DNA from 4 places in the Zoogloea sp. GW822-FHT05C07 genome. Region 1 is predicted to be linked to each of the others. Evidence: predicted binding sites of a transcription regulator. Region 1 holds the regulator's gene; each other region holds the start of a gene.

Region 1 (3,146 bases):
AGCTGCGGTCGCTGAACATCTGGGCCAGTTCGGACAGCAGTTGCAGATGGTGCTCGTTGGCCTGCTCGGGAACCAGCAGCACGAACAGCATCGACACGGGGCGTCCGTCGGGGGCGTCGAAGGGTACCGGCTCGGCGAGGCGGATGAAGGCACCCAGCGCCTCCTTGAGGCCCTTGATGCGGCCGTGGGGAATGGCGATGCCCTGGCCGAGGCCGGTCGAGCCGAGCTTCTCGCGGGCAAACAGGCTGTCGAAGACTGTGCTGCGGCCGATGCCGTGGTTGTTCTCGAACAGCAGGCCGGCTTGCTCGAAAGCGCGCTTCTTGCTGCTCGCCTCGAGTCCGACGACCACGTTGGTCGGCGGCAGAAGTTTGGCGATGAGGTTCATGCGAGGACTCTCCCGTGTGCGGAACGGGCCGACACAGGTTGCCGGTGAAAGGCGATTCAGGAAGATCCGGAGGCGGAGGCCGCCGGGGCCGTTGTGTCAATTGGGGCGCATTATAGCCACAACGGTCCCGGGGAAAAGGGTATTACGCGACGCCGGGAATCAGGACTCGGCGAGGTGTTGCTTCAGGGAGTCGTGACCGTGGTCGCTGGTCTTGTCCTTGTACTTCAGGACCTGGCGGTCGAGCTTGTCGATCAGCCCGTCGATGGCTGCGTACATGTCGGCATCTTCGTTCTCGACGAAGATGTCCTTGCCGCGCACGTGCACGGTAACTTCGGCCTTCTGACGCAGCTTTTCCACCGAGAGGATCACGCCGACGCTGGTGACGTTGTCGAAGTGACGGATCACGCGGTCCAGCTTGCTCGTGACGTACTCGCGGATGGCCGGCGTAACTTCGACGTGATGCCCCGTGATGTTGAGGTTCATGGTTGCTACCTTTCTGTCAGATGGTTTTGCGCAGACTGACCGGCGGAATATCGAGGGACTCGCGGTATTTTGCAATTGTCCGACGAGCCACGACGATACCCTGCTGGCCCAACAACTCGGCAATCTTGGCGTCGGACAAGGGTTTCTTCTTGTCTTCCGCTCCCACGAGCTGGCGAATCAGCGCCCGAATCGCCGTCGAGGAAGCAGCCCCACCGCTGTCGGTGGCAACGTGACTGCCGAAAAAATACTTGAACTCGAAAATGCCCCGCGGTGTGGCCATGTACTTTTGGGTGGTCACCCGCGAAACGGTGGATTCGTGTAGATCCAGTTGTTCGGCAATTTCCCGCAGGGTCAGCGGTCGCATTGCCACATCGCCATAATCGAAGAACTGGCGCTGGCGGTCAACGATCGCTTGCGAAACCCGCTGGATGGTGTCGAAACGCTGCTGCACGTTCTTGATCAGCCAGCGTGCTTCCTGCAGGTGGCTGGACAGGGAACCGCTGGCGCCGCGGTTGTCGCGCAGGATCTGGGCATACAGCTGGTTGATGCGCAGGCGCGGCATCGCGTCGGGATTGAGGCTGACGACCCAGTTGTTACGCATCTTGCGGACCACCACGTCGGGGACCACATAGCGGGTGTCGGCCTGGGAGAACTGGGCGCCGGGGCGCGGGTTGAGGCTGAGGATCAGCGCATGGGCCTCGCGCAGCGTGTCGTCGCTGCAGCGCAGGGCGCGCTTGATCTTCAGGAAGTCGCGGGCAGCCAGCAGTTCGAGGTGTTCGCTGACGATGGCGATGGCCAGGTCGCGGGCTTCGCCGGGGGGCTGGGTATGCAGCTGCAAGGCCAGGCACTGGCCCACGTCCTGGGCGCCGATGCCGGCCGGGTCCAGGCTCTGGATCTGGCGCAGCGCGATCTTGAGATCGTCGAGCTCGATTTCCAGCTCGGGGGGCAGCAGCGGCAGCAGGTCAGCCAGATCCTGGCTGAGGTAGCCGTCGTCGTCGAGGGCCTCGATGAGGAAGCGCACCAGCGCCCTGTCCCGGTCGGACAGCGGGGTCAGGGCGACCTGAGCGTCCAGGTGGTCGCGCAGGGATGGCACGGCGGCCTGGAACTCCTGGAAGTCGGTCTCGTCGTCGTCGTCGCGCTGCCCGCCGCTACCCGCCGCAGCCCATTCGCCGGCTTCGCCGCTGCCGTCGAAATCGTGGTCCGGCTCGCGCTCGCGTTCCGCCTCCCGGGATTGCTCCTGCTCGCGCTCGTGGGCGGCTTCGCTGCCCGCCGGCGCCACGGGGCCGGGCGCCTCGACGCGGCTCGAGCCGAGGTCGCCCTCGGGCTCCTCCCGCTCGAGCATGGGGTTTTCCAGGAGGATCTTCTCGATCTCCTGGTTGAGTTCGAGGGTCGACAACTGCAGCAGCTTGATGGACTGCTGCAGCTGGGGCGTCAGCGCGAGATGCTGGGAGAGTTTGAGCTGAAGGCTGGGCTTCATGAGTCGTATCGGGCCTCAGAGCCTGAAGTGCTCGCCGAGGTATACCTGGCGGACCTGTTCGTTGTGAACGATCTCGTCCGGGCGGCCGCTGGCCAGCACCTCGCCGGCGTTGATGATGAAGGCACGATCGCAGATGCCGAGGGTTTCACGGACGTTGTGGTCGGTGATCAGCACACCGATCCCCTTGTCCTTCAGGAAGCGGATGATCTTCTGGATGTCGATGACGGCGATCGGGTCGACGCCGGCGAAGGGCTCGTCGAGCAGGATCAGGCGGGGGGCGGTGGCCAGGGCGCGGGCGATCTCGCAGCGACGGCGCTCACCGCCGGACAGGGAGATGGCGGTACTGTCGCGCAGGTGCTCGATGCCCAGCTCGTTCAGCAATTCGTCGAGGCGGCTGGCGATCTGGGCCTTGGATAGGCTCTGCAGCTCGAGCACAGCCTGGATGTTCTCGGCCACCGTCAGCTTGCGGAAGACACTCATCTCCTGCGGCAGGTAGGACAGCCCCAGGCGCGCGCGCTGGTGGATCGGGCGATGGGTCAGCACCTCGTCGTCGAGGGTGATCTCGCCGCCGTCGGCGGCCACCAGGCCGACGATCATGTAGAAGCAGGTGGTCTTGCCGGCGCCATTGGGGCCGAGCAGGCCGACGACCTCGCCACTGCCGACGTTGAAGGAAACGTCGTGAACGACCGTGCGGGCCTTGTACTTCTTGCGCAGGTTGCTGACTTTAAGCAGGCTCATCGCCGGGGTGTTCTTTCAGGACTCTACGAATGATTTCGGTGGAAAAGCCGCGACCTTGAAGGA
Region 2 (3,146 bases), 1.2 Mb from region 1:
GCCACGTCGCCAGCTGGACGATGACGACGACGATTGAAGACGTTCGCCGCCGCATGCCATGACAGGGCGCCGGGGCCATCGCTCCAGCTTCTGTTGTCGGCATCGCCGGCCACAGGGCAATCAAGTGCCTCGGCACGCCCCTGCCCTAAAGGATTTGTCACCTCGCGCGCGCTCCTTCCACGCGCCCACCCCGGTTTGCGGCCTGCAGACCGGGGTTTCGAATGCGAGCCTTGTTCAGATTCCCTCAAGCCACAGCCAGAAATAGAAGGAGCACGCCCATGAACGCGAACCCGAGTTGGACCGAGCGCACCAAGGCACTCGAAGCGTCCGTCGTCGAAGTCTGCACCCTTGTCCCGGTCTCAGCCGGCCCCGGAATCCTGGCCAAGGAGCTGGCCCGTCATATTCCGGAACTCCATTTCCGTCGAACCCTCTGCCGCGGCGGCTGGTATCGCCTCGGCGGCGTCCTTGCCGCAAACGGGTCGCGCATCTCCGACGACCTGGAAAGCTGGGCGGAGATGACGCTCGCGGCCTGCGACGGGGATTTCGAGGCCCTCCGCGACGAGTACGCAGGGAAGGAGCTTATCGCGACGCGCCGCGTGGGCCGCACCCATTACTTCGTCGCGCCCACCGGCGACAAATCCACCGATTTCCTGCAGCTGGAGATCGAAGACCTGCAAGAGACTCAGGCCCATACGCTGTTTGCGCAGAGGCCTGCGCCGAGCGCAATCGACGAACTCATCGACCCGGATCTCGGCCACCACAACGGACAGCCGGTCGGGCTTCCTTATTACACCTTCCGGCGCCTCACCCACATCGGCGACCTGCTGGCCCGCCTTCGGCAGCAAACCCCCGACGCCCAGCCCATCCACCGCTTCAGCGACGACTGGAGCGAATCCAGCGCCGGGCATGCCACCGCCTTCAGCAACCAATGGGTCATTGCGGTGCGCGAACATCTCGACCGCTTCCAGCAGAACGTCATCCGCGCCCAACCGGTGCCGGCCATCGACGGCGAACCGCCGGTTTTCAGTGCTCGGGAGGGCACCCGGGAACTGGCGCTCCACGACGCGCTGGTGTCCTTCGACCGGGCAGCCGGCTATCCCTTTGCCTGGTACTTCCACATGCTGACAACCAAGGCCGTGCCCCATTGGGTGGCACGCGTGGTGATGGAAGACGCCAATGCGGGCTTCGCCTACCTGCCCCGCCGCGACGAAGACGTCGTCCGCCGCTGGCTGCACGCCCCCTACGCACTCTAATAGGGCAAGGGGCTGGATACGGAATGACATCGGCGGGAAACGCACCAGCATGGGGCAACAGCCCTGCGCGAGATCAGGCGACACACCGGACAACGCACCGCACCAGCCCTTCACGGCGCCCCCAGACCCTTGAATCACAAAAAGAAACAAAACCTGCACGAGATCGGACAGGGTGAGCACGGCAAACAAGGCCCGCTCCTTGCTTAACAGGCTCATCACCCACCATTGGTCCCAGCGCTAGGGGCTACAGTCAAATCCGCCCCTCATCGGGCGCTGTTCAGAGTCGAGGTTTCGCGATGTCAGAGGTCACCAACGGCCGCCCCCGTTCGGATGGGGATGCAAGCGGCCAGCCGCCGACAGCCGTGCGTGTAGAAGCACTCAGGGCGGCCCTCGCCAAGGCCCTCGAGAATGCGTCGAGCAATGACGACTTGGTCGGCGAAATCGCTGCAGCCCAAGCGTTCCCGAGCCGCATCTGGCTGTTCCTGGAGGCGGTCGAACAAGCCCCGATCGCCATCTCGATCACCGATCCCCAAGCGCGCATCCTGTATGCCAATCCGGCCTTCGAGGGCGTCACCGGCTACGCGCCCAGCGAGGTGCTGGGCCTCAACGAATCGATCCTGTCCTACAAGACCACTCCACGCTCCGTTTACGAAACGCTGTGGAAGTCACTGCACGAGAAGAAGACCTGGAACGGAACCCTCGTCAATCGGCGCAAGGATGGCTCCCGTTACATCGCGGAACTGACCATCACCCCGATCCTGGACTCCAAGGGGGAAACCGCCTACTGCCTCGGCATGCACCGGGACGTCACCGCACTGCACGCCCTCAAGCAGAAGGTCCAGAATCAGAAGGCGCTGATCGAGTCCGTCATCGACGTGGCACCGATCGCCATCGCGCTGCTCGACGACCAGCAGCGGGTCGTGCTGGACAACCACGAATACAAGCAGCTGACCGACGACCTCGGCGTGACCGACCCGGCGAAGCAAGTCCTCGCGGAGCTGCGCAATACGATCGGCCTGGCCTTCGAACCACCCAAGCTCGGCGGCCGCAACTTCGTCGACGAGGAAATCTGCGTGCACCCGACCTCGGGCAAGGCCGCGCGCTGGTTCTCCTGCTCCGGCTCCTGGTTCGAGCAACAGGATGCCAAGGCCGACTCCTTCTTCGATCCCCAGGCTCGCGCCTACCTGATGCTCCTCATCAAGGACATCACCGCAGCCAAGCGCCAGCGCGAGATGGAACGCATCGGGGCGATCCGCGCCACGATGGCCGAGGCCGAACTGGTGCAGAGCCTGCGCGAGACCCTGTCCGGCGCCGTCTACCAATTGCGCGGCCCGCTGAACATGATCCGCGCCGCCGCCAACATGCTCGACCGCCGCGGCACCCAGATCGACACGGCGATGCTGAAGAACGCCCTCAAGGAAGCGCTCACCGCCGGAGAAGCCGCGCTGGGCACCTTTGAGGCATCGATGCCGGAAGCCCCGCAGGAAGCCACCGCACCGGTCAATCTCAACGACATCCTGCGCGACGTGCTAATGCTGCTGACCGAGCGACTGCTCGCCGCCGGCATCACCGTCGCGTGGCAGCCCACCTCGCGGCTCAGCCACTTCCACGGCCGCGCCAACATGCTGCGCAGCATGTTCAAGGAGATAGTCGAGAACGCCATCGAGGCGATGAACGAGCGTGGCCGCAATGTCCGCGAACTCAAGGTCCGCACCGAAGAAAAGGACGGACGGGTCGTCGTCATCATCGAAGACACCGGCCCCGGCATCTCCCAGGAACTGCGCCACAAGGTCTACGAGCCCTTCTTCACCACCAAACGCCCGCTTTCCCATTCCGTCGGAATGGGCCTGGCCATCGCCCAGGACGTGGTCACACGTCACGAAGGCACCATTG
Region 3 (3,146 bases), 1.6 Mb from region 1:
GGCCCGGGCCAGGTTCTCCCGCTGCACGATGCTCATCACCACCACGCCGGCCAGGTGCACCGCCACGCAGCCCAGCAGCCCGTCGGCCAGCCCCTGGTGGAGCTCGATCAGCCAGTCGTCGCCCCAGAAGGCGTCCAGGCGGGCCATCCAGCCGGTCACGCCGAGGGCGATGATCAGCATCCACAACAGGTAGGCCATCCACTGCCCGACCGGATTGTGGCCTACGCCGGTATGGCCTTTGCCGCGCAGCAGATCAGCCAGGTGTAAGCGGATCGCCTGCCAGCCGGGCAGCGGCAGGGCGGCGGTCGAGCCGCCTGCTGCCATCAGCCCGTGCACGAGGCGCAGCAGCACCAACGCCACCGCCACGTAGCCGGCGAGCCGGTGGATCTCTCCGCTCTCGTTGAAGGAGTTGAACAGCACAAGCCCTGCAACGCCCCAGTGCGTCAGACGGACGAGACGATTCCACACGGGGCGCGGGCGAGCTTCGCGATGCACTTACTGCTCGATCTCGGCCTTCACGATGGCCAGGGTCTTGGTATCGAAATAGATCTCGACCTTCTTGCCTTCCTTGTTCTTGCCATAGATCTCGTAGCACGAGCCGTCGATCTTGAACTTGCGGACCTCGTACTGGGCCTCCAGGCGTGCCTTCGCTTCTGCCTCGGGAATCCATTCGGACTTGGGATGGGGCTCGCACTTGGCGCCAGCAAAGGCGGCGGCGGGCAGCAGGGCGATGGTGAGGGCGAACAGGGTGGAACGCATGACGGATACCTTTCATGAGCCGGCCAAGGCCGGGGTTGAGGGGAGCAATTCGGACATTAGCATTAACGCGAATGGTTCTCAATAGCAAATTGATCGCCATCGCCGCCCTCCCCGTCTGCCCCCGGCTCATCCGGATTTCCGACCTTCTATCCAGGCCTCATCCGGAAAACCGAACACATCTATGCCGTTCGGCATCACCACGCCATTTCGAATCAATCACTTGCAACGCCTCCTGCATGGTCGGACGGCTGGCACAGCCCGTGCAAAGAGAAGTCAGCGCGACGCTGCCGCGCCAATAAAACAGAACATTGGAGACACCGACCATGCACGCCCCACCGAAGTTCGTCCTGACCTGCCTGCTCGCCGGCGGACTGGCTCAGTCCGCCGCCGCCCAGGAATCGCCGACCCTCAAGAAGATCAAGGACAGCGGCACCATCTCCCTGGGCCACCGGGAGTCGTCCATCCCCTTCTCCTACTACGACGACAAGCAGCAGGTCGTCGGCTACAGCCAGGAGCTGATGCTCAAGGTCGTCGACGCGGTGAAGGCCAACCTCAAACTGCCCAGCCTGCAGGTCAAACTCACCCCCGTCACCTCCCAGAACCGCATCCCCCTCATCCAGAACGGCACCATCGACATCGAGTGCGGCTCCACCACCCATAACGCCGAGCGCGCCCGCCAGGTCGCCTTCTCCGACACCCTCTTCATCATCGGCACCCGCCTGATGACCAAGAAGGAGTCCGGCATCAAGGACTTCCCCGACCTCGCCGGCAAGAACGTCGTCACCACCGCCGGCACCACCTCCGAGCGCCTCATCCGCAAGATGAACGAGGACAAGAAGCTCGGCATGAACATCATCTCCGCCAAGGACCACGGCGAGGCCTTCCTCACCCTCGAGACCGGCCGCGCCGTCGCCTTCATGATGGACGACGCCCTCCTCTACGGCGAAATGGCCAAGGCCAAGCGCCCCGCCGACTGGGTCGTCACCGGCACACCGCAGAGCTTCGAGGCCTACGGCTGCATGCTCAGGAAGGACGACCCCGGCTTCAAGAAGGTCGTCGATGCCGCCCTCGCCAAGACCATGACCTCCGGCGAGGCCGAGGCCATCTACAAGAAGTGGTTCACCCAGCCCATCCCCCCCAAGGGACTGAACCTCAACTTCCCGCTCTCCGACGCCATGCTCAAGCTCTACAAGGCGCCCAACGACAAGGCTTTCGAATGAGCCCCGCCGCCCACCCCACGCCCGAATCCAGAAAAATGAAGAGAACGACCCGCATCACCCTGGTCACGCTTGCAGGCCTCGCCGCACTGAATGCCCACGCCGACTCCAACGTGGTGTTCTATGGACGCATCAACGCCACCTTCGAAAACGTCAAGGCGGAACAAGGCCCAGCCCACAACGTCGTCAATGACAACGCCTCGCGCATCGGCTTCCGCGGCACCGAGGAACTGGGCGGCGGCATGGCCGCACTCTTTCAGGTCGAAAGCCGCATCCGCGTCGACGGCAGCGACTCCACGTCCCTGGCCAGCCGCGACAGCTTCGTCGGCCTGCGTACCGCCCAGGGCACGCTGCGCCTCGGGCGCACCCTCGGCCCGGCGTACTACGCACTCTACGACTACATCAGCATGCACAACCACGACTCGGGCTATTCCGCCGATGCGCTGCTGTCACCGGCCGTCAGCGGCAACTCCACCGCCGCCGGCGGGCGCATGAACAACACCGTGTGGTACACCAGCCCGACCATCGCCGGCTTCACCTTCGAGGCCGACTACGCGCTGCTGGACGAGGCCCCCGTAACCACCGGCACCAAGCGCACGCCCCACCACCTCGGCCTGGTCGGCAGTTACGACCAGGGCCCGCTGCACGCCGCCATCACCTACGTGTCCGCCCAGAACACCAAGGACCTGGATGGCAGCGACGCCGTCCGCCTCAACAACGACCGCGCGATCACTGCCGGCGGCAGCTACAACTTCGGCCCCCTGGTGCTCGGCGCGCTGTTCGAGCGCTCCCGCCGCGACACCCTCACCGACGCCGTCAGCCGCAACTACTACCGGGTCGCCGTGATGGCCCCGGTCGGCGCCCACGAGTTCCACCTCAACGTCGGCGTGGCCGGCGACTACAGTGGAACCCACGACACCGCCGGCAAGCAGTACACCGTGGCCTACAACTACAACCTGTCCAAGCGCAGCAAGCTCTACGCCTACTACACCCGGATCGACAACGACAGCGCGCAGACCGTCGGCGGAGGCGGCGCCTACAGCTTCCTCGGCACCGCCGCCGGGCTGGACAACCGCTCGATCGCCGCCGGCATCCGCCACAACTTCTGATCGCCCCCCAAACCCATACCCCACACCCAGGAGACCCACCATGAACCGTCTGTTCACCCGC
Region 4 (3,146 bases), 320 kb from region 1:
ATGCGGCCCAGGCCGAATACGCCCGCGCCGAAACCCGCTACCAGAACTTCCTGCAGCTGTTCGTCGGGCTCGGCGCAGTCGGCCTGCTGGCGGCCGCCCTGGGATCCGCCGCGCTGACCCACCGCCTGCGCCAGTCCGTCGCGGCCGGCAAGGGGGTTGCCGAAGCCATCGCCAGCGGCAACCTGCTGCAACCGCTCCCTCAGGCCGGCAACGATGAACTGGGCGCGCTGATCATCCACCTGGCGGTCATGCGCAACAACCTGCACGAGCTGATCGCGTCGATCCGCAACCAGGTCACCGCGCTGCTCACCAACGCCCGCCAGCTCAGCCAGACCGCCGGCGATACCCACCGGCTCGCCGAGGAGCAGTCCGAATCGGCGTCAGCAATGGCCGCCGCCGTCGAGCAGCTGTCGGTGTCCATCGACCACATCGGCGAGCACGCCCGTGAATCGCGGGAGCTCTCCGAGGGCTCCGGCAGCCAGGCCAGCAGCGGCGCCAACGTCATCGCCGCGGCGGCCGGCGAGATGCGCGCCATCGCCGAATCGGTGAATGTGTCGGCCGGTTCCGTGCGGGATCTCGAAAGCCTGTCCGGCGACATCTCGATGATCGTCGGCGTGATCCGCGACATCGCCGACCAGACCAACCTCCTCGCCCTCAACGCGGCCATCGAGGCAGCCCGCGCCGGAGAATCTGGGCGTGGCTTCGCCGTCGTCGCCGACGAAGTGCGCAAATTGGCCGAACGCACCGCCAACTCCACCGCCGAGATCACCACGATGATCGAACGCATCCAGAGCGCCACCCGTGGCGCCGCCGACGACATGGAAGCCGGCGTCACACGGGTGGCCCGCGGCGTCTCGCTGGCCGCCGAGGCCGGCACCACCGTCGGCAGCATCCAGGACAGTACCCAGCGGGTGCTCGCCTCGGTGGCCGGCATCACGCTGGGCCTGGCGGAGCAGTCGACGGCCGCCCGGGACATCGCGCAACGGGTCGAACGCATTGCCGGCACCTCCGAATCCAACGCCGCCAGCGCCGCCACGCTGACCCGAGCGGCCGGCGAACTGGCCGAGCTGTCCCGTCAGCTGGAAGCCGTGTCCGGGCGCTTCCGCATCGCCTGATGCGACGCCAGGTGCTCCATCGTGCACTTCGCATGGAGCACCTGTATCGAAACTGAACACTCCTACCACCCACTCATTGCACTGCACAAAAAATAAACAACCCCGCCAAGCCACTGATAAACAAGACGTTTGAGTCCATAACGAGACCTGATCCGATACTGGCATGCCCCCTGCTGAATAAGGTCTAGCGCTACACGAAGCGTTTTCGAACCGATACCAGGAGGAGATACCCATGCTGTACGCATTGCCCGGCACTGCCGACGCCAAGGTCCAATACAAGTCCAAGTACGACAACTTCATCGGTGGCAAGTGGGTCGCTCCTGTCAAGGGCGAGTACTTCGACGTCATCACCCCGATCACCGGCAAGGCCTACACCCAGGCTGCCCGCTCCACCGCCGAGGACGTCGAGCTGGCCCTCGACGCCGCCCACGCCATCGCCGACAAGTTCGGCCGCAGCCCGGCTGCCGAGCGCGCCAATCTCCTGCTGAAGATCGCCGACCGCCTCGAAGCCAACCTCGAGCTGCTGGCCTACGCCGAGACCGTGGATAACGGCAAGCCGATCCGCGAAACCCTGAATGCCGACATCCCGCTGGCTGTCGACCACTTCCGCTACTTCGCCGGCTGCCTGCGTTCGCAAGAAGGCTCCCTGTCCGAGATCGACGAGAACACCGTCGCCTACCACTTCCATGAGCCCCTGGGCGTCGTCGGCCAGATCATCCCCTGGAACTTCCCGATCCTGATGGCCGCCTGGAAGCTGGCTCCCGCCATCGGCGCCGGCAACTGCGTGGTCCTGAAGCCCGCTGAATCCACCCCGATCTCCATTCTGGTGCTGGCCGAGCTGATCGCCGACCTGCTGCCCCCGGGCGTGCTGAACATCGTCAACGGTTTTGGCCGCGAAGCCGGCATGCCGCTGGCCACCAGCAAGCGCATCGCCAAGATCGCCTTCACCGGCTCCACCGCCACCGGCCGCGTGATCGCCCAGGCCGCTGCGACCAGCCTGATCCCCGCCACCCTGGAACTGGGCGGCAAGTCCCCCAACATCTTCTTCGAAGACATCGCCAACGCTGACGACGAGTTCTTCGACAAGGCCGTCGAAGGTCTGGTGCTGTTCGCCTTCAACCAGGGCGAAGTGTGCACCTGCCCGTCCCGCGCCCTGATTCAGGAATCCATCTACGACAAGTTCATCGAGCGCGCCGTTGGCCGCGTCAAGCTGATCAAGCAGGGCAGCCCGCTGGATACCGACACCATGATCGGTGCCCAGGCTTCCGCTGACCAACTCAGCAAGATCAAGGCTTACCTGGAAATCGGCAAGGGCGAAGGCGCCCAAGTGCTGGTCGGTGGCGATCAGGCTCACCTGGACGGCGAACTGGCCGGCGGCTACTACGTCCAGCCGACCCTGTTCAAGGGCCACAACAAGATGCGCATCTTCCAGGAAGAGATCTTCGGGCCGGTGCTGGCAGTGACCACCTTCAAGGACGAAGCCGAAGCCCTCGAGATCGCCAACGACACCGTCTATGGCCTCGGCGCCGGCGTGTGGAGCCGCGACGGCAGCCGTGCCTTCCGCATGGGCCGCAACATCAAGGCCGGCCGCGTATGGACCAACTGCTACCACGCCTACCCGGCCCACGCTGCCTTCGGCGGCTACAAGGAATCCGGTATCGGCCGTGAAACCCACAAGGTCATGCTCGACCACTATCAGCAGACCAAGAACCTGCTGGTCAGCTACAGCCCGAACAAGCTGGGCTTCTTCTGATCCCAGAGCTTCACGAGTAAGGCAAGGTGTTACGGGGCGGGTCTCTCGCCCCGTTTTTTTTCGCCCTCAGGAAAGCACGAACATGACCGAACGCATCGTGGCCACCGAAGCCGCCAATCAATACATCGACGAACTGCGCGCCGATCACGGCCCGCTGATGTTCCTGCTGTCCGGCGGCTGCTGCGACGGCAGCGTACCTAACTGCTACAAGGTCGGCGAGGTGCTCCCCGGCCAGAGCATGCTCAAGCTGGGCGCGGTCAATGGCGCTGATTTCTACC

The links. Region 1 encodes sigma-54, which starts transcription at its own class of promoters, with help from an activator protein. Its sites were predicted from a motif close to TGGCACGCTTNCTGCTNA; they were not measured.
Region 2: nifL (nitrogen fixation negative regulator NifL) is a predicted target of sigma-54. The motif match lies at 1,442-1,459, and genes of this name have one in related genera.
Region 3: AC3QL2_RS05490 (glutamate/aspartate ABC transporter substrate-binding protein) is a predicted target of sigma-54. The motif match lies at 1,009-1,026, and genes of this name have one in related genera.
Region 4: adh (aldehyde dehydrogenase) is a predicted target of sigma-54. The motif match lies at 1,275-1,292, and genes of this name have one in related genera.

Annotation. Positions count from the first base shown of each region.
Region 1 is NZ_CM179510.1:2,748,247-2,751,392, forward strand. Features, by position in the region: gene ptsN (PTS IIA-like nitrogen regulatory protein PtsN) at 1-385, opposite strand, end outside; gene hpf (ribosome hibernation-promoting factor, HPF/YfiA family) at 545-868, opposite strand; gene AC3QL2_RS12940 (RNA polymerase factor sigma-54) at 885-2,345, opposite strand; gene lptB (LPS export ABC transporter ATP-binding protein) at 2,361-3,083, opposite strand; gene recX (recombination regulator RecX) at 3,070-3,146, opposite strand, start outside.
Region 2 is NZ_CM179510.1:3,924,578-3,927,723, reverse strand. Features, by position in the region: gene AC3QL2_RS18210 (RnfH family protein) at 1-37, shown strand, start outside; gene AC3QL2_RS18205 (hypothetical protein) at 279-1,253, shown strand; gene nifL (nitrogen fixation negative regulator NifL) at 1,550-3,146, shown strand, end outside.
Region 3 is NZ_CM179510.1:1,154,404-1,157,549, forward strand. Features, by position in the region: gene AC3QL2_RS05480 (cytochrome b/b6 domain-containing protein) at 1-495, opposite strand, end outside; gene AC3QL2_RS05485 (PepSY domain-containing protein) at 496-759, opposite strand; gene AC3QL2_RS05490 (glutamate/aspartate ABC transporter substrate-binding protein) at 1,083-1,979, shown strand; gene AC3QL2_RS05495 (porin) at 2,015-3,085, shown strand; gene AC3QL2_RS05500 (asparaginase) at 3,126-3,146, shown strand, end outside.
Region 4 is NZ_CM179510.1:3,070,724-3,073,869, reverse strand. Features, by position in the region: gene AC3QL2_RS14395 (methyl-accepting chemotaxis protein) at 1-1,115, shown strand, start outside; gene adh (aldehyde dehydrogenase) at 1,348-2,868, shown strand; gene AC3QL2_RS14385 (DUF779 domain-containing protein) at 2,951-3,146, shown strand, end outside.